2 regions of the Brevibacillus sp. MER 51 genome follow, and region 1 is predicted to be linked to the other one. Evidence: a T-box and tRNA genes for the amino acid it is inferred to sense, from the RefSeq annotation. Region 1 holds a T-box; the other holds one or more tRNA genes.
What was found. The T-box of region 1 lies ahead of serS (serine--tRNA ligase). A T-box ahead of a tRNA ligase gene usually reads a tRNA of that ligase, here a tRNA-Ser.
Positions count from the first base shown of each region.

Region 2: it has a tRNA-Ser gene. The T-box ahead of serS (serine--tRNA ligase) is inferred to sense a tRNA for this amino acid. The anticodon was not compared.

Region 1 covers NZ_JAMAUS010000015.1:4,523-19,231, forward strand. Annotated here, with positions in the region: gene pdxS (pyridoxal 5'-phosphate synthase lyase subunit PdxS) at 1-840, shown strand, start outside; gene pdxT (pyridoxal 5'-phosphate synthase glutaminase subunit PdxT) at 851-1,426, shown strand; T-box leader at 1,553-1,778, shown strand; gene serS (serine--tRNA ligase) at 1,832-3,112, shown strand; gene M3630_RS24920 (hypothetical protein) at 3,304-3,471, shown strand; gene aceB (malate synthase A) at 3,532-5,139, shown strand; gene aceA (isocitrate lyase) at 5,167-6,456, shown strand; gene M3630_RS24935 (ABC transporter substrate-binding protein) at 6,648-7,745, shown strand; gene M3630_RS24940 (alkaline phosphatase family protein) at 7,735-8,568, shown strand; gene M3630_RS24945 (ABC transporter permease) at 8,605-9,450, shown strand; gene M3630_RS24950 (ABC transporter permease) at 9,447-10,235, shown strand; gene M3630_RS24955 (ABC transporter ATP-binding protein) at 10,235-11,254, shown strand; gene M3630_RS24960 (DeoR/GlpR family DNA-binding transcription regulator) at 11,238-12,038, shown strand; gene M3630_RS24965 (histidinol phosphate phosphatase domain-containing protein) at 12,032-13,036, shown strand; gene M3630_RS24970 (YcdB/YcdC domain-containing protein) at 13,259-14,709, shown strand, end outside.
Region 2 covers NZ_JAMAUS010000003.1:2,255-16,963, reverse strand. Annotated here, with positions in the region: gene M3630_RS07120 (exo-beta-N-acetylmuramidase NamZ domain-containing protein) at 1-1,927, shown strand, start outside; gene M3630_RS07115 (acyl-CoA synthetase) at 1,994-3,559, opposite strand; tRNA gene M3630_RS07110 (tRNA-Ser) at 3,717-3,805, opposite strand; gene M3630_RS07105 (aldehyde dehydrogenase family protein) at 3,873-5,291, opposite strand; gene M3630_RS07100 (peptidase) at 5,389-6,669, opposite strand; gene M3630_RS07095 (3-oxoacid CoA-transferase subunit B) at 6,702-7,379, opposite strand; gene M3630_RS07090 (3-oxoacid CoA-transferase subunit A) at 7,361-8,053, opposite strand; gene M3630_RS07085 (aspartate aminotransferase family protein) at 8,070-9,422, opposite strand; gene M3630_RS07080 (PucR family transcriptional regulator) at 9,579-11,123, shown strand; gene ablB (putative beta-lysine N-acetyltransferase) at 11,128-11,982, opposite strand; gene M3630_RS31125 (YjcZ family sporulation protein) at 11,930-12,244, shown strand; gene M3630_RS07070 (glycerophosphodiester phosphodiesterase) at 12,341-13,069, shown strand; gene mnmL (tRNA modification radical SAM protein MnmL/YtqA) at 13,115-14,083, opposite strand; gene M3630_RS07060 (glycosyltransferase family 2 protein) at 14,260-14,709, opposite strand, start outside.

The sequences.
Region 1 (14,709 bases):
ATGCAAAAAGGCGGCGTCATTATGGACGTCGTGAATGCTGAACAAGCGAAAATTGCAGAAGCAGCGGGTGCTGTTGCTGTAATGGCTTTGGAGCGTGTACCGTCTGACATTCGTGCAGCAGGTGGAGTTGCTCGCATGGCGGACCTTAGCATTGTAGAGGAAGTACTGAATGCTGTTTCGATCCCTGTTATGGCAAAAGCTCGAATCGGTCATTTTGTTGAAGCGCGTGTTCTCGAGTCTCTGGGTGTAGATTATCTCGACGAGAGTGAAGTGCTCACTCCGGCAGATGACTTGTACCATATCAATAAAAAAGAGTTCACTGTACCGTTTGTATGTGGCGCCCGTGATCTGGGTGAAGCTCTCCGCCGTATCGGGGAAGGTGCATCCATGATCCGCACAAAAGGTGAGCCAGGAACCGGAAACATTGTAGAGGCTGTTCGTCACATGCGCACGATGATGTCCCAAATCCGCAAAGTGCAAGCTATGTCCTACGATGAACTGATGGCAGAAGCCAAAAACCTGGGTGCTCCATACGAACTGCTTGAAGAGGTACACAAAACAGGTAAGCTGCCAGTCGTAAACTTCGCAGCAGGCGGAGTAGCAACACCAGCGGATGCTGCCCTGATGATGCAACTCGGCTCGGATGGCGTGTTTGTTGGTTCTGGTATCTTTAAATCAGAGAATCCAGAGAAGTTTGCTCGCGCGATTGTAGAAGCGACCACCCACTACACAGATTACGAACTGATTGCTCGCGTATCCAAAGGCTTGGGAACAGCAATGCCAGGAATCGAAATCTCCAAAATTCGTGAAGCTGATCGCATGCAAGAGCGCGGCTGGTAAGGTGAGTAGCATGAAAATCGGCGTACTCGCTCTACAAGGAGCTGTAGCAGAACATCTGCGAATGCTAGAAGAGGTTGGTGCGACAGCTGTCCCGGTCAAAAAAGTAGAAGAACTGGATGACCTAGATGGACTGGTCATTCCCGGCGGAGAAAGCACCACGATTAGCAAGCTGATGCACAAGTACGGATTCATGGAGGCTGTTCAAGAATTCGGTAAGGCGAACAAGCCGATCTTCGGAACTTGTGCAGGAGCGATTCTTCTGGCGAAACGGATTCAAGGACAAGACGATTACCATTTAGGCTTGATGGATATCAAAGTTGAGCGGAATGCTTTTGGTCGCCAAAAGGAGAGCTTTGAAGTCTTGATGCCTGTTGCGGGTGTAGCGGCAGATTACCCGGCAGTGTTCATCCGGGCTCCGTATATTATGGAAGTGGGAGAGAACGGTCAAGTCTTGGCCAAGCATGAAGACAAGATTGTTGTCGCCCGAAGCGGTCATTATTTGGCAGCAGCCTTTCACCCAGAATTGACCGAAGATACAAGACTGCACAAATACTTCCTCGACATGGTCAAGGAATACAGAAGCTAGCTGTCATACCGGAAGATCGGCCGTAAAAAGGTGCCGGTCTTCTTTTTTCTGTACAGATCAGGATGGGCTGCTCTTTACATACGTATAGAACCTGTAGTACAGTTAACAATAATAGTATTCATGAATGAGAATGCGATGATGAGAACAAGTACTTCACAAGAGCCAGGCCTAGAGAGTCGGTGGTAGGTGCAAACCGATCCGGTTATGTGAGGGAATCCATCTCGGAGTGGCAAAGGAACAACAACTTTGCCCGGAACCGTCCCGTTATGACGGAAGAGTGGGCATATGCATGAAGGATTGCTGCATATGTCAACGAGGGTGGCAACGCGGGTATACAACACTCGTCCCTTACCAGGGGACGGGTGTTTTTTGTTTTTTTTCAATATGATTCGGAGGGATTTACACATGTTGGACGTAAAAGTATTACGCCAGGATTTAGAAGAAGTAAAACGCCGTTTGGCTCACCGCAATGAAGATATTTCTGCGTTGGATCAATTCGTAGAAGTAGATGAAAAGCGTCGCGAAGTCATCCAAGAGGCAGAAGCGCTGAAAAATAAGCGTAACACGGTATCCGAGCAAGTAGCTGTCATGAAACGCAATAAGGAAAATGCAGACCATCTAATCGCTGAAATGAAAGAAGTAAATGAGCGCATCAAGGGTTTGGATGAAGAACTGCGCCAACTGGATGAACAGCTCGAGTTCATTTTGCTGAGCCTGCCAAACCTTCCGCATGAGAGCACGCCGATCGGTACGACTGAAGACGATAACGTGATCGCCTGGACATGGGGAGAGCCACGTGCGTTTGACTTCGAGATTAAGCCTCACTGGGAGCTGGCTAGCCAAGCAGGCATTCTCGATTTTGAAACCGCGGCAAAAGTAACTGGAAGCCGCTTTGTTTTCTATAAAGGCTTGGGCGCACGTCTGGAGCGCGCACTGATGAACTTCATGATGGATTTGCATTCGAATGAACATGGCTATGAAGAAGTGATCCCACCGTATATCGTCAACCGTACGAGCATGACGGGAACGGGGCAATTACCTAAGTTTGAAGAGGATGCATTCAAAATCGAGGGACCAGATTACTTCCTGATTCCAACAGCAGAGGTGCCCGTCACCAATATGCATCGTGATGAGATCATGGATGGAGCGGATCTCCCTCGCTACTACACTGCTTTCAGCGCATGTTTCCGTTCGGAAGCGGGCTCTGCTGGCCGTGATACGCGTGGGTTGATTCGTCAGCATCAATTCAACAAAGTTGAGCTGGTGAAATTCGTGAAACCAGAAGAGTCTTATGACGAACTCGACAAACTGGTGAAAAACGCTGAAAAGGTGCTTCAACTGCTTGGATTGCCATACCGTGTCCTGAGCATGTGCACAGGCGATCTTGGTTTTACGGCTGCGAAGAAATTCGACCTGGAAGTTTGGATTCCAAGCGGCGGCACATACCGTGAAATCTCGTCTTGCTCGAACTTTGAAGATTTCCAAGCACGCCGTGCCAATATCCGTTTCCGTCGCGATACGAAATCGAAGCCAGAATTTGTGCATACATTGAATGGTTCCGGTTTGGCGATTGGACGTACAGTAGCAGCAATCTTGGAAAACTACCAAGAGGCAGACGGAACAATCGTAATTCCAGAAGCTCTTCGTCCGTACATGGGCGGAGTAGATAAGATCGCACCGAAGTAATAAGCGAGAGATTTGGAAAACAGCTCTTGATCCATAACGGGTCAAGGGCTGTTTTATATTGTGTACTAATACAGATATATTTTTTAAAAAACGTGTTGCACTGTACTAATCTCTGTTATATAATAAAAACAAATTTTAAGAATATTGTTTTAATACAGGAATGGAGGAATGGAGAATGGACTGCTATCGGTGTGAAGGTAACGGAGAACAAAATTGCCCAAGATGTGGAGGCGTTGGTCGTGATGCCAACGGAGCGGCTTGCCACAATTGCTTGGGAGACGGGCATGTATGTTGCAGCCATTGCAGTGGCAGCGGGTATCAGGAGTAAGGACATTTTTTTTGCTACCTCTGTTATATAATAAAAAACATTTTATCTAACTGTACCACAATAACTTTCGAGTGAGGGAGGAGGAGCTGTTTTGACTACTGTACCAACGAATCCATATCCGCTGGAGGTGCAGATTTCCGGTGAGATGCACCCTGGTTATCAAGATATCCTGACACCAGAAGCGATTCAATTCGTGATGAAGCTGGAGCAAAGGTTTGGCGACAGACGCCAACAATTATTGGCGAAACGCGTGGAGCGCCAATTGCAGATTGATGCAGGTCAACTACCCGATTTTTTAGAGGAAACAGCGGACATTCGCAAAGGAGATTGGACTGTTGCTCCATTGCCCAAAGATTTGCAGGACAGACGGGTGGAGATTACAGGACCTTCGGGTGACCGGAAAATGGTCATCAATGCACTGAACTCGGGTGCTCGGCTTTTCATGGCTGACTTCGAGGACGCGAACTCACCGACCTGGGAGAACACCATCCAAGGCCAAATCAACATGAAGGATGCGGTACGCCGCAATATCTCTTACATCAGTCCGGAGGGCAAATCATACACCCTCAATGAAAAAACAGCGGTTTTGATCGTGCGTCCTCGTGGCTGGCATCTTGAAGAAAAGCACATCCTCCTCGATCAAAAACCGATCTCCGGCAGCCTGCTTGACTTCGGACTTTACTTTTACCACAACGTAGATGCTCTTGTCGCGAATCAAACAGCACCGTATTTCTACTTACCGAAACTGGAGAGCCATTTGGAAGCTCGACTCTGGAACGACGTCTTCCTTTTCGCGCAGGATGAATTGAATATTCCACGCGGCACGATTCGCGCGACAGTATTGATCGAAACGATTCTCGCGGCTTTTGAGATGGATGAGATTTTGTATGAGCTGCGCGAGCATAGTGCAGGACTGAATTGCGGACGTTGGGATTACATTTTCAGCTATATCAAAAAGCTGCGGAATCAGCCTGATGTGATTACACCGGATCGTGCGCAAGTAACCATGACAGTTCCGTTCATGAAAGCATACACCACGCTGGCCGTGAAGACTTGCCATAAACGGATGGCACCCTGCATCGGCGGAATGGCTGCACAAATTCCGGTGAAAAATGACCCGGTACAAAACGCAGAAGCCATTGCCAAAGTGCGCGCTGACAAAGAGCGGGAAGCGTACGATGGACATGATGGGACTTGGGTTGCTCACCCGGGGCTAGTGCCGGTAGCTATGGAAGTGTTCGATCGCCTGATGAGAGAGCCGAACCAAATTTGGTACAAACGTGAAGACGTAGACGTATCTGCTAGTCACCTGCTGGCAGTCCCAGAGGGCACGATTACAGAAGCGGGTGTCCGTACGAACATAAGCGTAGGTTTGCAGTACATCGAGGCTTGGTTGCGAGGCTCTGGGGCTGTGCCGATCAACAATCTGATGGAGGATGCGGCTACAGCAGAAATTTCGCGGGCACAAGTCTGGCAATGGATGCGTCATCGTCACGGAGTCTTGCAGGATGGTAGAAAGGTGACGGAAGGCTTGGTGAAGCAGTGGCTGAGTGAGGAGCTGCAAGCGATCAAGCAAGCAATTGGCCAGGAGAGATACGACAAAAGCAAGTATCCGACTGCTGGAGATCTGTTCTTGCAATTGGTAACGACAGAAGATTTTGAAGACTTCCTAACGGTACCGGGTTATCGCTATTTGTAAAAATAAAAATGAGTGGGGGAAATGAAAATGAAAAAAGTAAACAAACAGGAAGCGATTCAACAGGTGGAGCAAAGCTGGCAGGGTGAGCGTTTTAAAGGAATTACACGTCCGTATACGGCAGAAGATGTCGTTCGTCTGCGCGGTTCCGTACAAATCGAACATACACTGGCTCGTCTGGGAGCAGAGCGTCTATGGGATCTGTTGCATACCGAGCACCATATTAAAGCGTTGGGGGCTTTGACCGGGAATCAAGCGATTCAGCAGGTAAAGGCAGGATTAAAAGCGATTTATTTGAGTGGCTGGCAGGTAGCGGCCGATGCTAATCTGTCTGGTCAGATGTATCCTGATCAAAGCCTCTACCCGGCAAACAGTGTTCCTCAAGTCGTAAAAAGAATTAATCAGGCATTGCAACGCGCTGACCAGATCGATCAATCAGAAGGTGGTACCGACACGAATTGGTTTGCTCCGATCGTGGCAGACGCAGAAGCGGGCTTTGGTGGGCCATTGAACGTCTTTGAATTGATGAAGGGCATGATTGAAGCGGGCGCAGCAGGTGTGCATTTTGAAGACCAGCTGGCTTCCGAGAAAAAATGCGGCCATATGGGCGGAAAAGTACTGATTCCGACGCAGGCGGCTGTACGTAATCTGATTTCCGCTCGATTTGCGGCAGATGTGATGGGAGTCCCAACAATTATCGTGGCACGTACCGATGCCAATGGCGCTTTCCTGATCACCAGCGACATCGACGAGCAGGATAAACCATTCCTGACGGGTGAACGAACAGCAGAAGGATTCTTCCGTCTACGCGGCGGATTGGATGCAGCGATTGCCCGGGGACTTGCGTACGCTCCTTATGCAGATTTGATCTGGTGCGAGACTTCTGAGCCGAATTTGGAGGAAGCACGCCGTTTTGCCGAAGCGATCCATGCCAAATACCCGGGCAAGCTGTTAGCGTACAATTGCTCTCCTTCTTTCAACTGGAAAAAGAAGCTGGATGAACAGACTATCGCTCGCTTCCAGGAAGAGATCGGCGAGATGGGCTACAAGTTCCAATTTGTCACGCTCGCTGGCTTCCACTCCCTGAATTACAGCATGTTTGAACTGGCGCGGGGATATCGTGACCGCGGAATGGCTGCCTATTCTGAATTGCAGCAGGCTGAGTTTGCTAGCGAAGTACATGGCTATACCGCCACTCGTCATCAGCGTGAAGTGGGTACCGGGTATTTCGATGAGGTTGCGCAAGTTATTTCTGGCGGCAATTCCTCTACGACTGCGCTCAGCGGATCGACGGAAGAGGAGCAATTCGCGCATAATTAAACAGGAAAAACGAAGGACTAGGTGGTTCTCTGGTATTCAGAGGACCACTTTTTGCGTTCACTTCTATTTTTCATAGAGTCTTAATAGCTTTTTAACAACGCATTTATATCAGTTTCATTTTGGTTGTTTACGATTGGGTTAGAAAAAAACAAAGAATCAAACACAAATAAAAACGAAAAGGGGCCTTAAAGATGAGAGGGAACCAGTTAAGTTGGAAACGAACCGTTGTTGTCATGACTTCCGTTTTTCTGCTTGCGGGATGTGCCACCGAGACGAAATCAGGCACTTCTCTGGATACGTCGCAATTGACCCTGGATCAAATCGTGGAAAAAGCAAAGCAAGAGGGAGAAGTCAACTCCGTGGGAATGCCGGACACGTGGGCAAACTGGGGGGAGACCTGGAGCAATCTTACAAAGGAATATGGCTTGAAGCATACGGACACGGACATGTCGAGTGCAGAAGAATTGGCTAAGTTTGAAGCAGAAAAAGAAGACGCAACAGCAGATATCGGCGACGTAGGCATCGCTTTTGGACCGTTAGCCAAGCAAAAAGGGCTGACACTGCCTTACAAAACCTCTTACTGGAACGACATTCCCGACTGGGCAAAAGATGATGAAGGACATTGGTTGCTGGGCTATACCGGAACGCTGGCTTTTATCACTGACAAGACAAAGGTGCAAAATCCTCCCAAGTCCTGGGCAGATTTGAAAAACGGAAGCTACAAGATCGCGATTGGCGATGTCATGAAAGCGAACCAGGCGCAGTTTGCCGTTTTGGCCGCTGCCTATGCTAATGGGGGAGATGAGAAAAATATTCAGCCCGGCATTGACTTTTTCGCTGAGTTGGCAAAAAACAAGCGGCTCAGTACGAGCGATCCGACTCTTGCCAATTTAGAAAAGGGTGAGGTCGAAGTTGCTATCTTGTGGGACTTCAACGCGCTCGGGTATCGGGACAAAATCGACAAAAACCGCTTTGATGTCCTCATCCCGGAAGAAGCATCAGTCAGCAGCGGATACGCTACGGTTATCAACAAGTACGCCAAGCACCCACACGCTGCCATGCTGGCTCGTGAATACATTCTCTCCGACGCTGGACAGTCCAATTTGGCTCGCGGCTATGCACGACCGATTCGCGCTAACGCCAAGCTGGATGAATCCGCTAAAGCCATGCTGCTCCCGGATGACATGTATAAAAACGCACGTCCTGTGGGCGATTTGACTGCTTGGGAAGAGACGGCTAAAAAGTTGCCGCAGTTATGGCAAGAGAAGGTGTTAATCCATGTGCGCTAGCAAGCTCGCGATGATTGTGCTCGACGGATTGAGATTTGATACAGCCGTCTCGCACATGGGGTACCTGCATCACCTGGTTGAGTACGGCATTGCGGCCCGCTTTCAGGTGCGATCGGAACTACCCAGTCTCTCTCGTCCTTTGTATGAGGTTCTTTTAACGGGAACCCCTGTGTGGAAGAACGGCATTTCCAGCAATCAGACGGTTCGGCTTTCGCAGCAGGAGAGTCTCTTTCACCTGACGCAGAAAAACGGACTGTCCAACGCTGCTGCCGCTTATTGCTGGGTAAGCGAACTTTATAACAAGGCTCCGTTCAATCCGTTTTACGACCGAATCCAATTGAACACCGACAAGCCGATACAAAACGGAATGTTCTACTGGGAAGATCACTATCCAGATACACACTTGTTTGCTGACGCCAACTTTTTGCTGAATGGATACAATCCGGATTTTCTATACGTCCACTCCATGAATATCGATGATGACGGACATAAGCATACGGCCGATTCCGCACGATATCGAAATCGCGTTCTGGCGGCAGATTCGATACTGGCAAATGTGCTTCCTGCGTGGATCGATGCGGGTTATCAAATCATTGTAACAGCCGATCACGGGATGACAGCCGATGGAAATCATGGGGGCACCTCTAGCGCTGACCGGGACGTTCCCTTGTTTGTCATCAGCGACCTGATATCTCCCGGTATTCGCGAGGAGGCAATTCCGCAATTGCAGGTGGCTCCGCTTGCCTGCCATTTGCTCGGCATCTCCCCCTCGAAAGAGATGCAGCCATTGAACGTAGGAGGGCTGAGTAAGACGTCTCCCTAAGGGGGCGTCTTTTCCTCTAAGAAAGGAGTTTTTGCGATGAAACGATTTGTCAGTATGCTTTGGGTCACGACGATTCCGTTCTTTGCAATGATCGCTCTGTTTCTCCTCGTCCCATTGCTTTCTATGATTGGAGGGAGCTTTCAGGCCGAGGGGGGCGGCGGTTTTACCGTTAGTCATTATCGTGAGATTTTTTCAAATCCGTATTACTTGCAGGCTTTTGAGAACAGCGTGCTCATCTCGTTCCTGTCTGCTCTCATTGGAATCGTCGTTGCTGTTTTCGCCACTTATGCGATTACCCGTTTCCCGCAATCTCTGCAACAGCGAGTGCTTGTTATTACCAATCTAACCTCCAATTTTGCGGGAATTCCGCTCGCATTTGCCTTCATTGTCCTGTTGGGAAACAGTGGATTGTTTGTTTTGCTCGCGAAGCAACTGGGGATTGATTTTGGTGAGTCCTTTACTCTGTATTCGTGGAGCGGCTTGACGCTTGTTTATATTTATTTTCAACTGCCCCTGGCGGTAATGCTTTTGTATCCCCTGTACAATGCCATTCAGAAACAATGGATGGAAGCGGCCGAGCTGCTTGGGGCAAGTCCATGGAAGTTTTGGCTGAGAATCGGTTTTCCGGTACTGCTTCCAGGCATCGTCGGCACATTCAGCATTCTGTTTGCCAATGCAATGGGTGCCTATGCTTCTGCCTATGCGCTCACCGGGAGCAACTACAATCTGGTACCCATTCGGATTGGCGCGCTAGTATCTGGCGACATTTTTGCCAGACCCGAGCTGGGTAGCGCTCTCGCTGTACTGCTCGGCCTTACGCTTGCAGGAGCCTTACTCGTGAACGAGTGGCTGACGCGGAAGATTCGGAGGGATTTGTCTTGAAGCGGATCAGTTTGCCATCCTTGTCGTTTGCGTTGGTCATGTTGTATTTGTTTTTGCCAGTAGCGGCTACCATCCTTTACTCACTGGCAACCGAGTGGAACAGTACGATTTTGCCGGAAGGACTCACAGGAAAATGGTTCGCAGAGCTGTATGCCGATCCTCGATTCTTGCAAGCATTCGGGCGTTCTTTTTTGCTCAGCTTTCTGACGACTGTCGTTGCCGTGGTCATTATTGTTCCTGCTGTATTCTCCATAATTGTCTATGCTCCCCGGATGGAGAGGCTGGTTCAGATTTTGGTGATGCTGACCTATGCCGTTCCGGGTGTCATTATGGCCGTCGGATTGATCCGTACTTATTCAGGAAACGGAATTCCCATGGTCATCATTACAGCAGGGGCGTATTTGGTCGGTTTGCTTCCGTATCTTTATCAGGGAACGCGCAATAGCCTGCTTGCGATGCAAGCACGTTCATTGATGGAGGCAGCCGAGCTATTGGGTGCGAGCCACTGGCAGGCGTTCGTACGGATTATCGTTCCGAATATCATGTCTGGAATTTTCGTGTCCTCGCTCTTGTCGTTCTCCATTTTGTTTGGTGAATTCGTTCTGATTAACATCCTGGTGGGAGGAAGATACGAAACTCTGCAGATGTATCTGTACGCCAAGCTATCGTCAAGCGGACATGTCGCCAGCGCGATTACTGTCACTTATTTTGTCCTGATGGCTATCATCACTGGCCTGGTTGTAAAATTCACGCGCCGAAGCTTCGCACGCAAGGAGGTCCCCTAATGAGCTACGTCAAAATCGAACACTTGTCCAAAACCTTTCACGGTCAACACGTGTTGCAGCAACTCGATCTTGCGATTGAAAAAGGCGAGCTAGTCACTTTACTTGGCCCTAGCGGGTGTGGAAAAAGTACGCTATTACGCATCCTCAGTGGTTTGACGGCTCCGGATACAGGCATGATCTACATCGACGGCAAAGACGTGACGGACGTGTCGCCGAAAAATAGGCAAATCGGCATGGTGTTCCAATCGTACGCACTCTTTCCCAATCTTACGGTCAGTCAAAACATTGCCTTCGGTCTGGAAATGAACAAAATCTCGAAAACGGAGATTCGGCTGCGTGTCCAAGAAATGATTGAGCTGGTGGGATTGGTGGGAAAGGAGCAGGCTTACCCGCGTGAATTGTCTGGCGGCCAGCAGCAGCGTGTGGCACTTGCCCGTTCTCTCGTTACTCGGCCAAAAGTGCTTCTGCTGGATGAGCCGCTTAGTGCACTCGATGCCCAGATTCGCAAAAATTTGCAAAAGCAGCTACGCACGATCCAACGTGAGTTAAACATGACGACTGTGCTGGTTACTCACGATCAGGAAGAAGCCATGGCTGTCAGTGACCGCATCTACATCATGAATGGTGGACGAATCGTTCAGCACGGCAGTCCCCAAGAGATTTACACGCAACCTCGCTCTGAATTTGTTGCTCGCTTCATCGGCAATTACAACGTGCTGACTGCCGAGCAGCTTAACCGAATCGCGCCTAATCTGTCTCATCCAGCAGTTGAACGATTCGCAATCCGTCCTGAGACGTTTCGCGAACAGCCTTTGGCTGGGGAGGACATCTGTTTGACCGGGAATATCGCTCAGGTAACCATGCTCGGCAACATTACCCGTTACGAGCTGAACATGCGGGATGTTCCTGTACTGGTGGACACACTTCACCTGTCCTTCGAGCAGGAGCAGATCGGCACAACAAAAACATTGTATGTAAGTCCCAAGGATGTGATTCCGCTTTATGACACTATTGCCTGAAGAACGACAGCAAGTGATTCTGGACGAATTGAACCGCCACGGTAAAATTCAGGTGATGAGTCTGGCAAAAAAACTGGCAGTAACACCGGAGACAATCCGACGTGATCTTGACCATTTGGAACAGCAACGTTTGTTAAAGCGAGTGTACGGAGGAGCAATCCCTTTTCATTTGGCGAAACGTGAGCCGCACTTTGAAAAGAAACAGGCGATCCAACAGACGGCAAAAACGAAAATCGGGCAAATCGCGGCAGAACTTTTGTCTGACGGGGATACTATCGCGCTCGATGTCGGGACGACAACACTGGAATTGGCACGTGCTATAAAGGGTCTCAACCAATTAACGATTGTCACGAATTCGCTCCCCGCCGCTTCTTTACTAAACGAGCTATTGGAAGCCAATCAATTCAACGGTCAGGTCATTATGCTGGGGGGGTTGACCCATCCGGCCCAAAAATCGGTTGCTGGGGCGTTTACCTGCGAGCTGCTCTCCCGCTTTCATTTTGATAAAGCTTTTATTTCCTGTGGAGGAATGACGGCTGATGGCTTCACCGATTATGACATGGAAGAAACGCTGTGTTCGACCATGATGGTACAGCGGTCGGAGCAAGTCTATGTATTAGGAGATACATCCAAGATTGATCAAACGCAATTTTTTCGTATTTGCGGCTGGCAGGATGTCAGCGCGGTTGTTTGTGACCAGCCGATGCCGGATGAATGGCTATCGTCTGGCATACAAACTACCTGGATAAGCGAACATCCGGGAAGGAGAGACTTCACATGCTGATCGACTATCATCTTCATCTGGAAGAAGGGCCTTTTTCATTGCGTTGGCTCGACCGTACCAATATAGCCCTCGACCACTTTTATCCGTTAACTGAACCTCGACATACCCGCGCCTGGCTGCTGGACAGTCTTGCGCGATTAAATAACCGGATGTCTTTGGGAGCATACGACCCGTCTTGGATCGATCTGTATTTACGTGAAGCGTTAAACAAAGGCTTGAAGGAAGTGGGGATTGTCGATCATTTATACCGCTTTCGTGAAGCCCGTCCCTACTTTGAACGGTATATGGACCTGGGTGACACCGATTTGGGTCGCTTGCAGCGAACGTGGCTTGATCAAGTATGCACTGAGAGCCTCAGTGACTTTTGTGTCGCCATTGAAGCAGCAAAGCAGCGTTGGTCCGCAAGCGGTGTGGAGTTGCGGCTGGGGATCGAAGCGGATTACTTTATCGGCGGGGAAGCAGAATTGGAAAGCTTGCTCGAAGGCGCTTCGTGGGATTATGTGATCGGTTCTGTTCATTTTTTACAAGGATGGGGCTTTGACAATCCCGAGACTCGCCATCTGTTTGAGCAGCACGACTTGAAACAGTTATACGGGGACTTTTTCCATACAGTTGAATCTATGATTAGGAGCAACTTGTTTGATTTTGTTGCTCATCTGGACAATCTGAAAGTGTTCTCCTATCGCCCAGAGGAATCGGAGCTTGTTCCCTATTACCATCGAATCGCAACTGCTTTGAAAGAAACGGATACAGCGACCGAAATCAATGCGGGCCTGTACTACCGCTATCCCGTTCAGGAAATGTGCCCCAGTCCTGCTTTCCTCGACGTTTTGGTGGCGCATGGCGTTCCACTGACACTCTCGTCCGACGCGCACTTTCCCGACGATATTGGGAGATACGTGGCGGAGAACCTGGAAGTCCTTCGTTCAAAAGAGGTAGCGGAGATTGCTACTTTTTCCGGTCGTCAACGGATCATGAAGCCAATCCGTTATGCTTGACTGTGAAAAACAGCATGTCTTGAGCAAAATATGATTTGAGATGCAAAAAACCTTGGAATGCCAAGGTTTTTTTAGTTCTGTCTGTTTGACAGGGGTAAGACCACCGCAGCAGGGTTTTTATGTTTTTTCTGGAAAGTGTAACCTTTTGTTCGTTTCTACGAATAAGTCAATGTACACAAATAGCAAGCAGCATCCAAGTAACCAATACAAAGGAGAGAACCTATGAGGAAAACAATATCGCAAGCTGTATGTCTGATGGGAGCCATGTGTGTCCTGGCCTCCACACCTGTAGCTTTAGCCACCCAAGGAGAGTATCAGCAAGCAACGTTATCAGCAGGAAATCAAGCAAGTGTAGCGGATGATGTCATGAAAACAGTAGACGAAGCTCTGGTCAAAGCGGGGAAACTATTGCCGTATCTCAAGGAGTTTACGTTCAAGACGGTAACGCTTGATAAAAAGAGACCGAACATTATCTTTGTTCAGCTGAGAAAAGAAAAAGACCAAAATGAGCCGAGAGTAGACATCGAATTTGAAGCGAAAACTGGGAAATTAATAAGTTTCAGGTTAGCGACAGAGGAAGTAGAAGATGAAAAGAAACCAACCTGGCAGGAGTCCAAAGAAAAGGCAACCGCTTTTCTAAAAGAGTGGTACGGTCGAGATATGGATGGTTATCAGCTTAATCAGCTCTTCACTGAAGAGGGTGGGCACGGTATTGTGTTTTCCAAATCCGTAAATGGTTTACTCTATCCGAATTTGAGTACACGCCTAGAGTTGAATGCCAAAGGTGAGGTTGTCTCCGGCGGACCAAATGGGGGCTTTCCCTATGAGATCCCTTCAATCGAAAAGACCTCTTTCCCCGATCCCAAAGAAGCATTGGCAAAGGAACAAATGACAAAAACAGTAGCATCCCACATGAAATTGTCCTATTGGGCCGATCGGGAGCTGCTTGCGTATGAGCCCATGTTTTCCGGATATTTGGATGCAACGACAGGGAAGTCCTTGTACGTGTCGGAACAGAAGTACTACCTGCCCGGAGAAATTGTGAAGGTTGCGCCGAAAACGAATAAACTGACAGCCAAAACGAAAGAGGAAGTTTCCTCATATGTGAAACAGGAATTTAACGTAGACATAAAAGCAGAGGAATGGAAGGAAGAGAGTTTTCCGAAAACGGGGATCAAGGTATTTACATGGAAAGAAGAAACTGACGATGAAACGGTAGTAACTGTTGTGGAGAAAACAGGAGAGATTCTGTCTTTTTCTAAAGAAGTGACAATCATAAAGAAAGATAGTAAGACGAGGGAAGAAGCACGCGCGCTAGCAATCAAGGAAATGGAAAAATACCTACCCATTGATACGAAAGAAATGATGGAAATCGGTAATTCAAAGCATATCAAAGGCGAAGAAGATGGGAGCTTCGAATTTGAGTTCGTCAAGGTGCATCAGGGGATACCCGTACGGGACAGAAGCTTCTATGTCTACATCGTTAACGGAAAGGTCATGAGAATAGACACGACTAGCAAAGCGAAATTCACCGAACAGTTACCTGATTTGAAGGCTGGGGTAACGGCAGAACAGGCTGCGCAGGAATTCCTCAAGCAATTTCAACTGGAGTATTTTTATCCTGAAAATAACGGGAATAAGGCACTTTTGGTATACAAACTGGCCACAGTTTA
Region 2 (14,709 bases), on a different contig from region 1:
ACTGTTCAATCAGTTCCACCATCTCATTGAAGGCAAAAAAGTCGGGTTGATTACGAATCAAACAGGTCAGAACAGTCAAATGGTTAGCACGATCGACATGTTACGACGAGATCGCTCCGTCCATTTAACCGCTCTCTTTGCACCTGAACACGGCCTCGACGGAAAAACGGTCGCAGGAAAACAAGTAACGAGCTTTGTTCATCCCGTCTACGCTATTCCCGTCTATGGCTTGTCTGGATCAACCCGCAAGCCGACACCAGAAATGCTGAAAGACATTGATATTCTTCTCGTTGATTTGCAGGATATCGGATCGAGAACCTACACGTACATATCTACCTTGCAATATGCCATGACAGCTGCAAAAGAACAAGGAAAAGAAGTAATGGTACTGGATCGACCGAATCCTCTCGGTGGAACGATTGTCGAGGGTCCTGTAGTTGAACTGCCATACCGCTCTTTTATTGGAGTGGATACCCTCCCGCTTGCACATGGCATGACCATCGGAGAGCTGGCCTTGTTTTTCAACCGTACCATCGGTGTAGATCTTACCGTCATTCCGATGCAAGGGTATACACGCAACATGATTTATCAACAGACAGGTTTGGCCTGGATTCCGAGTTCTCCGCACATTCCTAGCTTGAACTCGGTTTTCGGTTATATGGCAACCGGTTTGGGTGAGGGTACCCCCATTCGTCAAGGCGACCATTTCACTTGGATCGGGGCAGAGGGTCTAGACTCGCACAAGTACGCTGATCTGTTAAATGGAAGTCTTCTACCTGGCGTCATCTTTATTCCTGAGAATAAAGGAACGGCAGGGGGAGTACGTCTTCAGATCAACGATCCATATCAGTTTAACCCGGTAAAAACAGGTATTTACGCGCTGGCATATGCCAAGCAATTACAACCATTCCCTATGCCAAAAAGTACGAGTATGCAAATCTCCATGTTCGACAAGGTAATGGGTACCAACAAAATCGCGCTGCTTCTCGAGCAAGGCAAATCCCCGCAGGAGATTGTTTCTTCCTATGAAGCGGATCTGAAGAAATTTGTTGAGCTGCGTCAAAAATATTTGATCTATGGCAATGAACCGTTTATTCCGATGCAGCCGCTTCAACAGAAGCAGCCAAAGCAACCAGAACAACTGAAACCATCCAAGCCTGCAAAACCAGAGACACCGACTCCACTGCAGCCTGGCAATAACAAAGGAACCACCAATCAAACGAAGAAGCCTGAACCTGCTACAAAACCGATCCCTCAGACACCGAAGTCTTCTGAGAAGATCGCTTACTTAACCTTTGACGATGGACCCTCTCCTGTAACTCCGCACGTTTTGGATACGCTGAAAGCGCATCAGGTCAAAGCCACCTTCTTTATTGTGGGTCGTGAGGTAGCTGGTCATGAGGCCATTCTCAAAAGGATTGTAGCTGAAGGACATGCGGTGGGAGGACATTCGTATTCCCATAATTATCAGCTTGTTTACAAAAATATGGAAAGCTTTTTTGCTGACGTGGAAAAAGGCAGCCAAATGATTGAAAAAGCAACCGGCATAAAACCAACCGTATTCCGCTATCCAGGTGGCAGTACGAATACCGTCAGTTTGAAATATCAAGATCCCAAACGTTATAACAAGGAACAAACAGTCATGCATGCGATCAAAGCAGAGGCGAAACAACGTGGCTATACGTTTATCGACTGGAATATAACAAACGGCGATGCGAGGAGCAACAAATACACAGCCACGCAAGCACTGGCAAATATAAAGCAGCAAGTAAAGTCACAAAAAGAAATCGTTGTCTTGATGCATGATTCAAGCACCAAATCGCCAACAGCTCAAGCTCTCCCCGGAATCATCTCGTACCTGAAAGAAAAAGGCTATCGTTTTGAAGTCATTCAAGCCGATCGCCCGACTGTTTCCAATGTAAAATAATTAAACAGCAAAAAGCCCGCTCCCTGAAAGAGCGGGCTTTTCTGAAGCTTTATACCTTGTGACTGGCTAAGTCGTCAGTGTTTCGTATCGGAGGCGCAACTCTCTTTTCAAGATTTTGCCGCTGGGGTTTCTGGGTAGATTATCAGCAATCACTACATATTTAGGTGCTTTGAAGGAGGAAAGACGTTCTTTGCAAAAAGCAAGCATCTCGTCAGCAGTCAGTAACTCACCCGCTTTCGGCACAACAACGGCCGTCACTGCTTCGATCCAGAACGGATGAGGAACGCCGATCACGGCGACCTCAGACACTTTCGGATGTTGATAAATAAGCTCCTCAACCTCCCTGCTTGCTACGTTCTCTCCACCCGATTTAATCATATCTTTTTTCCGATCAACGACCGTAATATAGCCTTCGTCATCCATGATGCCTAAATCCCCGCTGTGAAACCACCCTCCCTGGAAGGCAGCCTGTGTCTTTTCCTCATCACGGAAATACCCCAGCATCGCGTGACTGGTCCTGTGTACAATTTCACCAACACTCCCACGAGGGACTTCCTTCCCGTCATCATCGACGATTTTTGTCTCCACATTTAACGCTGGCTTGCCTGCAGAGCCTGCTTTTCTCATCTGATCCTTCGGTGGTAAAACAGTTGCTAATGGCGCCACTTCCGTCTGTCCGTAAAAATTGTAAAACTGTGCATTCGGGAGGCGTTGACTGAGCTCTTTTAACACTTCTATTGGCATGATTGCTGCACCATAGTAGCACTTTTGCAAAGAACTCAAATTACGCGCGGCAAAATCGGGAGAACGCAGTAAAGCAATCCATACAGTTGGCGGGCAAAACAACTGGGTGGCCTTATACGTCTCTACCGTCTGTAGCATCAGCGCAGGGGTTGCCTGTTCCAAAATAATGCCGCTTCCACCCAGGTACACATATGGTCCCAAAAAGCAGTGAAGCTGCGCGCTATGAAACAAGGGTAGTGCGTGAACAGCCACATCATCCTGCGTCATCCCGCCTTCGATAATCGTGCTGACATATTCGGAGATAATGCTTTTATGAGTGAGCATAACACCCTTGGGCTTTGACTCCGTTCCGCTGGTATACAAAATCTGCACAACATCTTCGTCCACGATGTCGACTTCGGGCTCATGATCGTCTGCTGCTTCAATCAGCGTGCGAAAAGGCAACCATTCCCCTGCTTGAACTGCTGGTTTGGACATGAGGGAAAGCAGCTTAGGGGAAATTCCAGCTAATTGGAGTCCGTCTTGAGCGAGCTGCATGAATTCGGGAGCTGCGAAGCAAGCACTCACTTCCGCATGACCGAAAATATAAGCGACATCTTCCTTATTCAACATAAAGTTGATCGGCACCATGATAGCTCCTGCTTTCGCTAGCCCAAAGTTCAGAATCGCAAAATCCATTGAGTTGCGTGACAATACTGCTACCCGCTCCCCTTTTTGCAAGCCTTTGGAAAGAAGCAAATGAGCGGTCTTGTTCGCAAACTGATCAAGCTGCGTGTAGGTCAATACTTCTTCCTCAAAGTACAGGGCAGGCTTATCAGGATTTCGTCCACGACTTCTTCGCAAAATATCGCCAAGTGCATTTCTACGAACCCTTTGCGCTTCGAGCATGCATATTCCCCCATCACTTATAGTCTCCTCTCCATTATATAATAGTTTTCTTTATTTTCTGATATTTTCACAAAAAAGAAACGACAACTTACTCTCAAAGCTCTCGACCATAAAAAAGACCCCAGCTTTTCAACTGGAGTCGGTTCATTTGTATTTATGGCGGAGGGAGCAGGATTCGAACCCGCGTGAGCTTGCACTCTAACGGTTTTCAAGACCGCCCCGTTATGACCACTTCGGTATCCCTCCGTATTTCAACAATATAAACTATATCACAGCTCTACTATTCTTTGCAAGAGCTCTTTCTCCATTTCCTTTATCGCTTGATGGAAACGAGTTTCAATTCCGTCATTTCTTCTATCGCGTATTTGACCCCTTCCCGACCAAGTCCACTCTCCTTTACGCCACCGAAGGGCATATGGTCCACCCGAAAAGTCGGAATATCATTCACCATCACACCGCCCACACGCAGCTCATCTGCCGCTTCCAGAGCCAACGACAGATTGTTGGTATAGACACCAGCCTGTAATCCGTAGCGTGAATCGTTGACCAACGTAATGCCATGCCGGACCGAATCCACTGGATTTATCAGCACGACAGGGCCGAATATTTCCTGACAAGATACTTTTGCATCTGCCGGAACACCCGTCAACACCGTAGGTTGAAGCATCCGATCCACGATCTGTCCCCCACACTCCAAACGTCCCCCCTGAAGGAGTGCCTCATGAATCCACTCCATCGCTCGTTCAGTTTCGCGCGAATTGATCATGGCCGAATAGTCTGCGTCCTCAGAGAGCGAATCACCACCGCGAAGTGCTCGTGTTTGTTCAACAAAACGCTGGACGAAATCTTGATAGATCTCTTTCACCACATAAATTCTTTGCACGGAGATACATACCTGCCCTGAGTAGGCAAAGCCACCAAAAACGCATCGAGGAATCACTTCACTCAGCTGCACATCACGATCAACGATCACTGCCGAATTCGATCCCAACTCGAGCATGACTCTTTTCATACCTGCTCGATTGCGTATATCCAGCCCAACACTTGGACTCCCTGTAAAGGTCACCGCCCTGACTCTCGGATCAGACACGATTTGATCGCCAACGCTCGCCCCACTTCCCGTGATCACATTGAGGGCGCCAGCAGGTACACCCGCTTGCTCTGCGAGCTCTGCCAGAAACAATGCGCTAAGCGGTGTCTGCGAAGCTGGCTTGATAACAACGGTATTGCCAGCAGCGAGAGCAGGCCCGACCTTATGGGCGACGAGATTCATCGGAAAAGGAAAGGGTGTAATGGCTCCGATCACTCCCAGTGGTTCACGCACGGTATAAGCCAAGCGTCCTTCTCCTCCGATCGCTGCATCGAGTGGTACGGTTTCTCCGTGGAGGCGTTTGGCTTCCTCTGCCGCAAACTTATACGTCTGAATGGTTCGAATCACTTCTCCGCGAGCTGTTTTGATTGGTTTCCCCGCTTCTATTGCGATGATTCGCGCCGCTTCCTCCAAACGTTCATTCATTAAAATCGAGATTTTTTCAAGCAGGAAGGCGCGTTGATAAGCAGGAAGGCGCCGCATGTCGGCAGTCGCTTCGTGGGCCGCAGCAATTGCCTTTTCAACCAATGATGAGTCTGCTTGCGAAATTTGTGCAATCTCTTGACCCGTACATGGAGAGAACAGTGGTGCATGAGTAGTGGCTGGCACCCACGCTCCCCCGATAAAGCATGTTTTTTTCATCGGCATATCCCCACTCTCATTGATTGGTGTTCACCTTCCAATCATTCTCCCTCATACGCGTGCCTTCCTGTCTCGATTTTGAAATATTTGGATATCTTTACTCTTTCACACTTTCAGCCACACCGCACCATTCCAGTAACGTAAGCGCAAAGATCTCAGCACAACGGAATACCTCATCCAAAACGATGAATTCATTCGGATAGTGTGCAACCTGTGTGACTCCAGGTCCGACCACAATCGCTGGCGTATTGGCCAAAGCCGTCAGCAAACCGCCGTCTGTACCCCAAGGCGATGCTTCCACAATGGCACGATCTCCTGTCACAGCTTCAAACTGCGCTTGCAAAATATCCATCAACGGATGATCGAGCTCCACTGCTCCCGGTACCCAACGAGCTCCGAACCACTCCAGCTCAACAGGTTGCTCTGCAAACCACGGATCGACCTCTGCCAGCTTTTTGAGTGCTGCCGCCATTTCTGCTTTGGCATCGTCCATCTGTTCTCCTGGGGCAACCCCCATCCTTCCTTCCAGCTTGACGAGGTCCGCTACAGACGAAGGCCACTTGCCACCCTCAATCACCCCCAGATTAATCGGGATCGGAATAGGCAGCTTGGCATAGAGTGGATCGTCGAGTCGATCGTTACGCTCTTTTTCCAATTGTCCAATGGCTTGAACGACGAGCATGCTCTTTTCGATGGCGCTGACTCCCTCGTAGCGAGTCCCTCCGTGAGCAGAACGACCTTTAACCGTTAATCTGAACCACATGGAGCCTTGCTGCTTCGGGAAAATTTTCATATTGGTCGGCTCTGGAATCAAGGCAGCATCCGCTTTGTACCCGCGAATGATCGTCGCCAATGTGCCTGCACCGCCGCTTTCTTCTTCTACGACGCTCTGAAAAATGACGTCGCCTTTCAGTTGCACGCCCAACTTCTGTAGAACCTGGATCGCCAACAGTGAAGATAAGTTTCCACCCTTCATGTCGGTTGCTCCACGCCCGTAAAGCTTGCCATCCTCAACCTTCCCGCCAAACGGATCATCGCTCCACTGTGCCAGATCGCCCGCTGGCACTACATCCACATGTCCGTTCAGAATGATGGAACGGCCATCTCCTTGCCCCTTCCACACACCGACGACATTCGGGCTGCTTTCAAACGTCGTACGCGGGGAGACAAAATACGGATGTGACACCAGCTCTTCGCCTTCCATGACCCATAAGTCAACGTCCAGCCCCATCTGCCCCAAAAGTTCTGCAATGCTTTGTTGAATGGATTGCTCTTCTCCTTGCACGCTTGGGCTTTTTACCCATTGCTGCAGCAGTTGAACAGCGGCTTCCCGATCTTTTTCCAATTGCTCCCGGATACGCACCTGCCAGTTTGCCATGTTTTTCCCCCGTTCTATCGTTTTTTCTTTGCTTAGCGGAAAACGCCAACCTCTCCGTCCATCTTGAGTTCGGCTTCCGTTGCTCCAATCACGTCAGCGACACTGTATGGATACATGACTTCTCGCAGATACAACCCATCTGGCATGACCTCCATCACTGCCATGTCCGTGATGATTAAATCCGCAGCTTTTGTCGCGGTTAACGGCAGTGAGCATTCCCGCACGATTTTCGAACGTCCGTTTTTATCCAGATGCGTGGTCACAACCATGACCTTCTTGGCCTTTTGTGCCAGTTCCATAGCTCCACCCATGCCAGGGACACGTTTGCCTGGAACGATCCAGTTGGCAATGTCTCCATTTTGGCTTACTTCCAGGACTCCTAAAATCGTCATATCCAATAGTCCACGGCGAATGATGGCAAAAGCAGTCGCACTGTCAAAAAAGGAAGCTCCTGTGGCAAGCGTGACAGGAAAACCGCCCGCATTGCAAAGCATGGCATTCTCCTCGCCTTTCGCAGGGCTTGGTCCTGTACCAAGAATGCCATTCTCCGCGTGAAACATGACTCGTTTTTCCGCTGGAATAAAATCCGCAACCAACGTTGGAATGCCGATTCCCAAGTTAATGATCATGCCGTCTTCCACTTCTAATGCTGCGCGGCGGGCAATACGTTCACGATAGCTCTCGGTTTCTTTTACTTCTCCCATGCCCATTGCCAGTTCACCCCTTCACTTTGGACAATAAGGTTCACGAAAACGCCCGGGGTGACGATTTCTTCCGGGTCGATCATGCCTACCTCTACTATCTCATCCGCTTCCACGATGGTAATGTCACCTGCCATCGCCACTAACGGATTGAAATTCCGTGCACTTGTATCAAACACCAAATTGCCAAAGCGATCCGCTTTTTTCGCATGTACGATAGCCACTTCGGCAGTGAGCGGTGTCTCCAACAAGTATTCCTTTCCATCCAGAACGACCTTCTGTTTTCCTTTTTCCGCGATCGTCCCGATGCCGACATCCGATAGAATGCCTCCCAGACCGACTCCACCTGCCCGTACACGCTCTGCAAGTATCCCCTGCGGGCAGAACTCTACTTCCAGCTCCCCAGCTGTCATTTGGGCCCCTGCGTTCGGATTTGAGCCAATATGCGAAGCTATCACTTTTTTGACGCGCTTTTCGGTTACCAGTTTGCCAATTCCGATATGCGGGAAAGCCGTATCGTTACTGATCAGCGTCAGATCACGCACACCTCTATCCAAAATTCCCTGTATTAAAGTAGGCGGGTTTCCTACGCCACCGAATCCCCCTGCCAACAGCGTCATCCCATCGCGAAAATGGGTGAGCGCTTCGGACAGGGAGACGACCTTTTCAAATCGATTTGTCATCCTCGTTCCTCCTTCTCTATCCGATCAGTGCCTTGTCTTGGAGCTCTTGCTGAACAGCTACCACCGCTTCTTTCAGCAGAGATATCAGTTCATCGATTTGCTCCGTGGTAATGGTCAGTGGAGGTGAGATGATGACAGCATCCCCTGCCACCCCTTCGATTCCGCCCATTGCCGGATAAATAAGCAAGCCTTTTTCAAATGCTTTTTGAATGACCTTCCCCCCTACGCCTTGAGAAAGCGCAAACGGTTCTTTTGTCTGCTTGTTTTTCACAAATTCCAGCGCGCACAACATGCCAAGACCACGTGCATCTCCGATCAACGGCAGCTCGTCTGCCAGTTCTTTTAGGCGGGCAAGCATATAGGCACCTTGTTCGGCTGCTTTGTCGACCAACTGATGCTTCTCCACATAGTCGAGGACAGCCAGAGAAACAGCAGCAGATTGTGGATTGGCACTATACGTATGTCCTGCCATAATCGAGCCGCTACCTTTTGTAATGGTCTCAATGATTTCGTCCGAGACAATCGTAGCAGCCATAGGCGTGTAACCGGCACTCATCCCTTTACCCAATGTCATCAGGTCAGGCACGACGCCCCAATGGTCGATCCCAAACGCTTTTCCTGTGCGACCTACTCCTGTCATTACTTCGTCTGCGATAAACAAAACCTCATATTTATCACAAATCTCGCGAATACGCTGGAAGTAACCGTCTGGTGGCACGACCGCTCCCCCAGAAGCTCCGATGACAGGCTCTGCAATGAATGCCGCTACCTGCTCGGGTCCTACGCGCAAAATTGCGGTCTCCAGCTCGTCTGCACACGCAAGCGCATACGATTCCAGGGACATGTCTTCCGGTTTACGATATGGATATGGTCCTGTGATCGCCGGATAGTCAGCCAATAATGGGGTGAACCGCTTTCTGCGCAAGACGTGTCCAGACATCGAGAGCGCACCCATTGTAATCCCGTGATAGCTCATCCAGCGGGAGATAATCCGATTTTTCGTTGGTCTTCCTTTTTCCTGCCAATACTGGATCGCGATTTTTTGTGCTGTCTCGGTTGCTTCCGAACCACTGCTGACAAAAAACGTCCAGTTCAGTGAGCCTGGTGCCCACTCCGCCAGCTTTGCAGCCAGCTTCTCCACGGCATCGCTGCTAAAATGCGAGCGGTATACGAAGGAAACCTCCTTGGCTTGCGCATACATCGCCTCAGCTACTTCTTCTACACCGTGACCAATGCTTGCCGTCACCGCTCCACTAGAACCGTCGATGTAACGATTCCCCTCTTTATCGTAAAGATAGATACCTTTTCCGTGAGAAATAACCGGATACTCTTTGCCCAATTCAGGCTTGATTACATAGCTTTTCGTCATTTTCGTCGCCACCTCGCTTATTCTCTACCTCTATCCTAGCTGACCAGCACGCAAGAGCCATCCTACGTGCTGGCAAAAAAACATGGCAAAGAGACAAAATCTTTTGTACATTTTGTATAAGAGAACCTTTACCGAGGCTTTTGGAGGAGATACCTGATGACCATCACGATAAGAGAAGCGCTGCAACTGCCGGACATGGTTCACACCAGGCTGATCGCAGGAGCAGGCGGACTGGACAATCCGATTCGTTGGGTGACAATTGTCGAGGTGCTGGAGGATACGAGCCGCTTGCAGGAAGGCGAATTTTTGATTACAACCGGCTTTGGACTGGCTGAGCATACAGAAAAGCTCGCTTCTTTTATTCCTTCGTTGGCAAAGCAAAAGCTGAGTGGCGTTGCGATTCATACGGGCTTTTATTTACGGGAAATTCCCGAGACGTTTTTGACTTTGGCGGATCAGTATCAACTTCCATTGATTGAAATTCCTACGGAGATAAACTTTTCTACTATTACCAAAGCCATTTTGCAGCCGATCATGAATCGGCAATTTGAAACGCTGGCCTATTCCTCGGCGATTCATAACCGAATGATTGATGCTGCCCTGTCTAAAGGAGGCCTTCCCGCCATCGCAGGCGAGCTCGCTGCACTTACGGGAGGGGTCGTTTCGCTCGTAGATGCACTAGGCTTTGAAGTCACACAGCATGGCAGTTCGGAAGCGCTGCCGCATGATCAGTCCCAGGAAATCGCGCATCATGTACCGATTCGCGCCAATCGCGAGCATTTTGGCACGTTGACTTTAACGAAGCCCGAGCAGGCCTGGAAAGAGCTCGATGACGTCGCTCTACAGCATGCCTCTACTTTATGTGCACTCGAATATGTAAAGGAAAGGGCGGTAGCCGCAACGGAATGGCGGTTAAAAGGGGATTTTGTGGAGGAGTTGCTGAATGGGCAGCAGATGACCCACACGGAGCTGGAGAGCCGTTGTCGCATGCTGGGGTACCCGCTTGCTGGACATCATCTCTGCGTCGCTGTCCGTGTAGAGGTAGCCGATCAAACGATGCTCGGAGACATGCATCAAAGTGTCATTACGTTGATGCGGAGGCTTAGCGACCGTCATCAGCGCTCTTATTTGCTGCGCGAGCGGCCACATTGCCTCTTGTTTATTTTGCCGGATGATCAGACGAGCCTGCGCCTCTTGGAACAGCTCACTTCCCGCTGGAGAGGGCTGCACCCTGACTTTGCTCTACACATCGCCTTGAGCAATCCCTGTGAGCAATTGCCAAACGTCGTCACTGCCTCCGAAGAAGCGATGTTTGCTCTGCAAGCGTACCCGCTGTTGGCCCAGTCCCCGCAGATTTTGCGATACCGGGATATGCAGGGCTATCAGTTTTTGTTTCCGTACCATCGTGAAAAAGATAGCTTGCTCCGCCTGTGGAACCCATTGCTGGATCCATTGATTCGCTATGATACGAAATATAATCAACAGCTGCTCGAAACACTTGAGGTGTATTTAGCCCAGAACGGAAACGGTCTTCAGACGTCGCAAGCCTTGTATATCCATCGACATACGCTCAAGTACCGGTTGACCCAGATCGAAGAAAAAACAGGCTACCGCCTGGAGGATGCTCATCAACGCTGGCAGCTTCAGTTGGCCCTGATGGCCCGCCGTCTGCAACAGCAGTTGTATCCTACAAACAGGTAGCCTGTTATTCCCTCGTCGGGCGAAGTGGCTTAACCCATATATTCATGTCTTCATAACCTGAAAAGATCGTACAATTGTTAATTAGCCGTCCGCGGTATGCATAGCCCATTTTGGCAGCCGTCACATTCATGCCTGCCGATTGTGCCCGGGTCAAGGTGTACAAAAAGTAAATCCCTGCCTCCTCCATCCTTTTTTCCAACGCGATAAACAGCGGTTGGAGGAGACCTTTCCCCGCATGGTCTGGATGGGTCGCGCAATCCGTCATTTCCGCTGACCCAAAGCGTTCGGATACTTCTGCTGACGCAGCACAAGCAATCTTGCCGTCAAATTCAACGACATAGTAGAGGGTCCCTTCTTGCATGGTTTTGCGAATGTAGGACGGATCGTTCATCGGTGTAGGATACGTCGCGAATACCAGTCCATACAGACACGCCAATTCCTTCGTGTCTGCCTCCGTTGCTTCACGCAGGTGGTATCCCTCTGGTAATGATTTTTCTATCATACTCCCCGCTTTTGACAGGCTCAACGCAAGAATTTCCTCAGCAAGTTTTTCTGCGCCAGAGGTAGCCCGCTCTTTTGTCAGATAGCAGGTGAGCATCTGTGCGTTTTCCCCTTGAAAAAAACCATCAATGGTACCCTCCAGCTCGTAACCCAGGGATTGCCATTGCGGAACATCTTGTTTCTTTCCGTACACAATCACTTTTGTTGCCTCTGACTCCTCGGCCAGTTCCTTCAAGACCCGATCCCACTGCTCGATTTGTGATGGTTCATACACATGCAGCTTTACGCGGCGATTTTGTCGATCAATGATCAGGTCGCCAGCATCCTGTGCGCCTACAACATTTATCACGGTCTTCACCCTCCCCTACAATACTCTTACTCTCATTGTAGCAAAACAAGGTATACCGTCATCTGCCAATCTGTATAAAAAAGCGTTCCTTATGCACAAAAAAACAGAAGGTGGGCATTCTGTTGGGTCATATTTACCTCTTCTTCATACCATGAGAGTAGACGCTTCATGTGCGAGAAGGAGGGTGTGTTTTGTGAGTTGCCATAACAATTTTGCCCTGATCCTTGTCCTCTTTGTCCTGTTGGTCATCGTACTCGTCGTAATCGGATAGACTTCTGGAGATGCCTCTCATGTCAGGTCGTATCGAGGGGCCCTTTACATATCATGATAGTAGGCAATGACACGCTCGAGAAGGGAGGAAGCCCTCGTGCCCCCACTTATTTATGCCCATCGTGGCGCTTCCGGCCTGTTTCCGGAAAATACGATGGAATCGTTTCAAGGAGCCGCCCGACGAAAAGCCAATGGGATCGAATTAGATGTTCAGCTCAGCAGTGACAATAAGCTGGTCGTCATTCATGACCATAACCTGGAGCGCACGACCAATGGTTCTGGCTTGGTGCGTCATTACACATTGCGTGAGCTGCGTCAGCTACGAGCGGATAAAGACTCGTCTATGCGAGTACCAAAAGCCCACATTCCAACCCTACAGGAGGTATTTCAGTCATTTGTAGACACACCACTGCGCTTTATCATCGAGATGAAAAATTTCTTCCTCGATCAACCTCACTTAGAGGAGCTCGTCATCGAACAAATCAGACGATATCAGCTAACAGAGCGAACGATCATTTCAACGTTCAACTTCGATAGCCTTTTACGAATCAAGCAATTAGATGCCACGCAAACGACGGGACTTTTATATGTTGGGCCACTCGCCAAGCCTTGGGAAGTAGCCAGTCGCTATCGAGCTGATCAATTGCACGTCCCCTATGATCAATTGACGGAGGATTTGGTCAAACAAGCAAAGCAGCGTCATTTTGAAGTTTTGAGCTGGACGGTAAATACAGGTCCGCAAATCCAGCGAGCCGTTGACTGTGGGGTAGATGGTCTGATCACCAATTACCCGAAGCGTGCGAGAAATCTGATTCGCAATCTATAAAAAGAAAGGGAGCCCAGAAATGGCTCCCTTTTTGTTGCGATGAATTTACGTGCGTGGAACGAATAACTTTCCTTGCCAGCTATTCCGTGCTTTCAGTTCTGCATCAATACCATTCAGAACTTCCCACTTTTTGCGACTCCACATCGGTCCAATCAAAAGATCAGGTGGTCCGTCCCCTGTGATTCGATGGACGATCATCTCTGGAGGTAAAATTTCCAATGTATCCACAACAAGCTTCGTGTACTCTTCCTGAGACAGGAATTCCAAGAGTCCTGCTTCGTACTGCTTCACCATCGGTGTTTTGCGCAGCAGATGCAACAGGTGTATTTTGATCCCCTGCACATCCAGATGTGCCACAGCATCTGCCGTCTGCATCATCTCTTCGTGGCTCTCTCCGGGCAATCCGTAGATGATATGAGAACATACACGTATGTTGTGCTTGCGCAACCTCTTTACAGCATCCACGTAGCATTGATAATCGTGTGCTCGATTGATTAACTGGGCTGTGTGCTCATGGACTGTCTGGAGTCCGAGCTCCACCCACAAATATGTGCGCTCATTCAATTCAGCCAAATACTCCACAACGTCGTCAGGCAGGCAGTCAGGACGTGTGGCAATGGAGAGTCCGACTACACCTTCTTGCTGGAGGATGACTTCGTACATCTCCCGCAGTTCCTCCACGGGCGCATACGTATTCGTATACGCTTGGAAGAAGCCCAAATACTTGGCTTGCGGCCATTTCTCGTGCATGCGATTTTTCACATCGTGAAACTGTCTTTCCAAATCCATTCTGCGGTCACCAGCAAAATCTCCAGATCCTCTGGCGCTGCAAAACGTGCATCCGCCTGTCGCTACTTTCCCATCCCGATTCGGACAGCTAAAACCGCCATCCAATGGAACCTTGAAAATCTTTTCGTGAAAAGTCCCTCTTAAATGATAATTCCATGTATGGTATCGTTTATCGCCCCACAACAATGGGACGTCGTTGTTGTGAATATCTGTCGCGAGCTTCATTGCTGTTTTCCTCCTATGGGCACCGCTACGTCTGGCGCTGGTGCCTTTATCCCGTTGGCGAACGCTACTTGCTTGATCACGTCATTATACCAAATTCGGCAACGGTCTCGCTACTTTAAGATAATAGGAAAACCACAGGTGAATATTCCCCCTGTGGTTTTTGCTTGTTTACGTCACTATTGCTGGATCTCCTCGATACGAATCGCGCGTGTGTGAGAGGTATGACTCCACACTTGGTTTTTCTTCGTAAAGAACGCGTAAAACATAATCGGAAGCCAGGTCAGGAAAAAGAACGGTAGCAAGAGGAGCCCGAAATACCCCTTCCACGGAACTTTATCCAAATAGAGGGCCAAGATCGGCAACAGGTAGAACACGGCAGTAGAACCGTATACCAGCCATGTTGGCAAGATCGTGGATACCGTTGAAAACGTACCGATATCAAAAAATCTTGCCAGGAACAATACCGACATCATTGTCACCATCAGAACATACATCGGTTGGAAGAGGTAGAAGGCTGCATCAAGCATCCCCAGCTTTCTCGACTTCATACCATTAAACAAGACAGATCGAATATAGCGTCCTGCCACATCGTAGTGCCCTTGCATCCAACGCAAACGCTGGCGCAT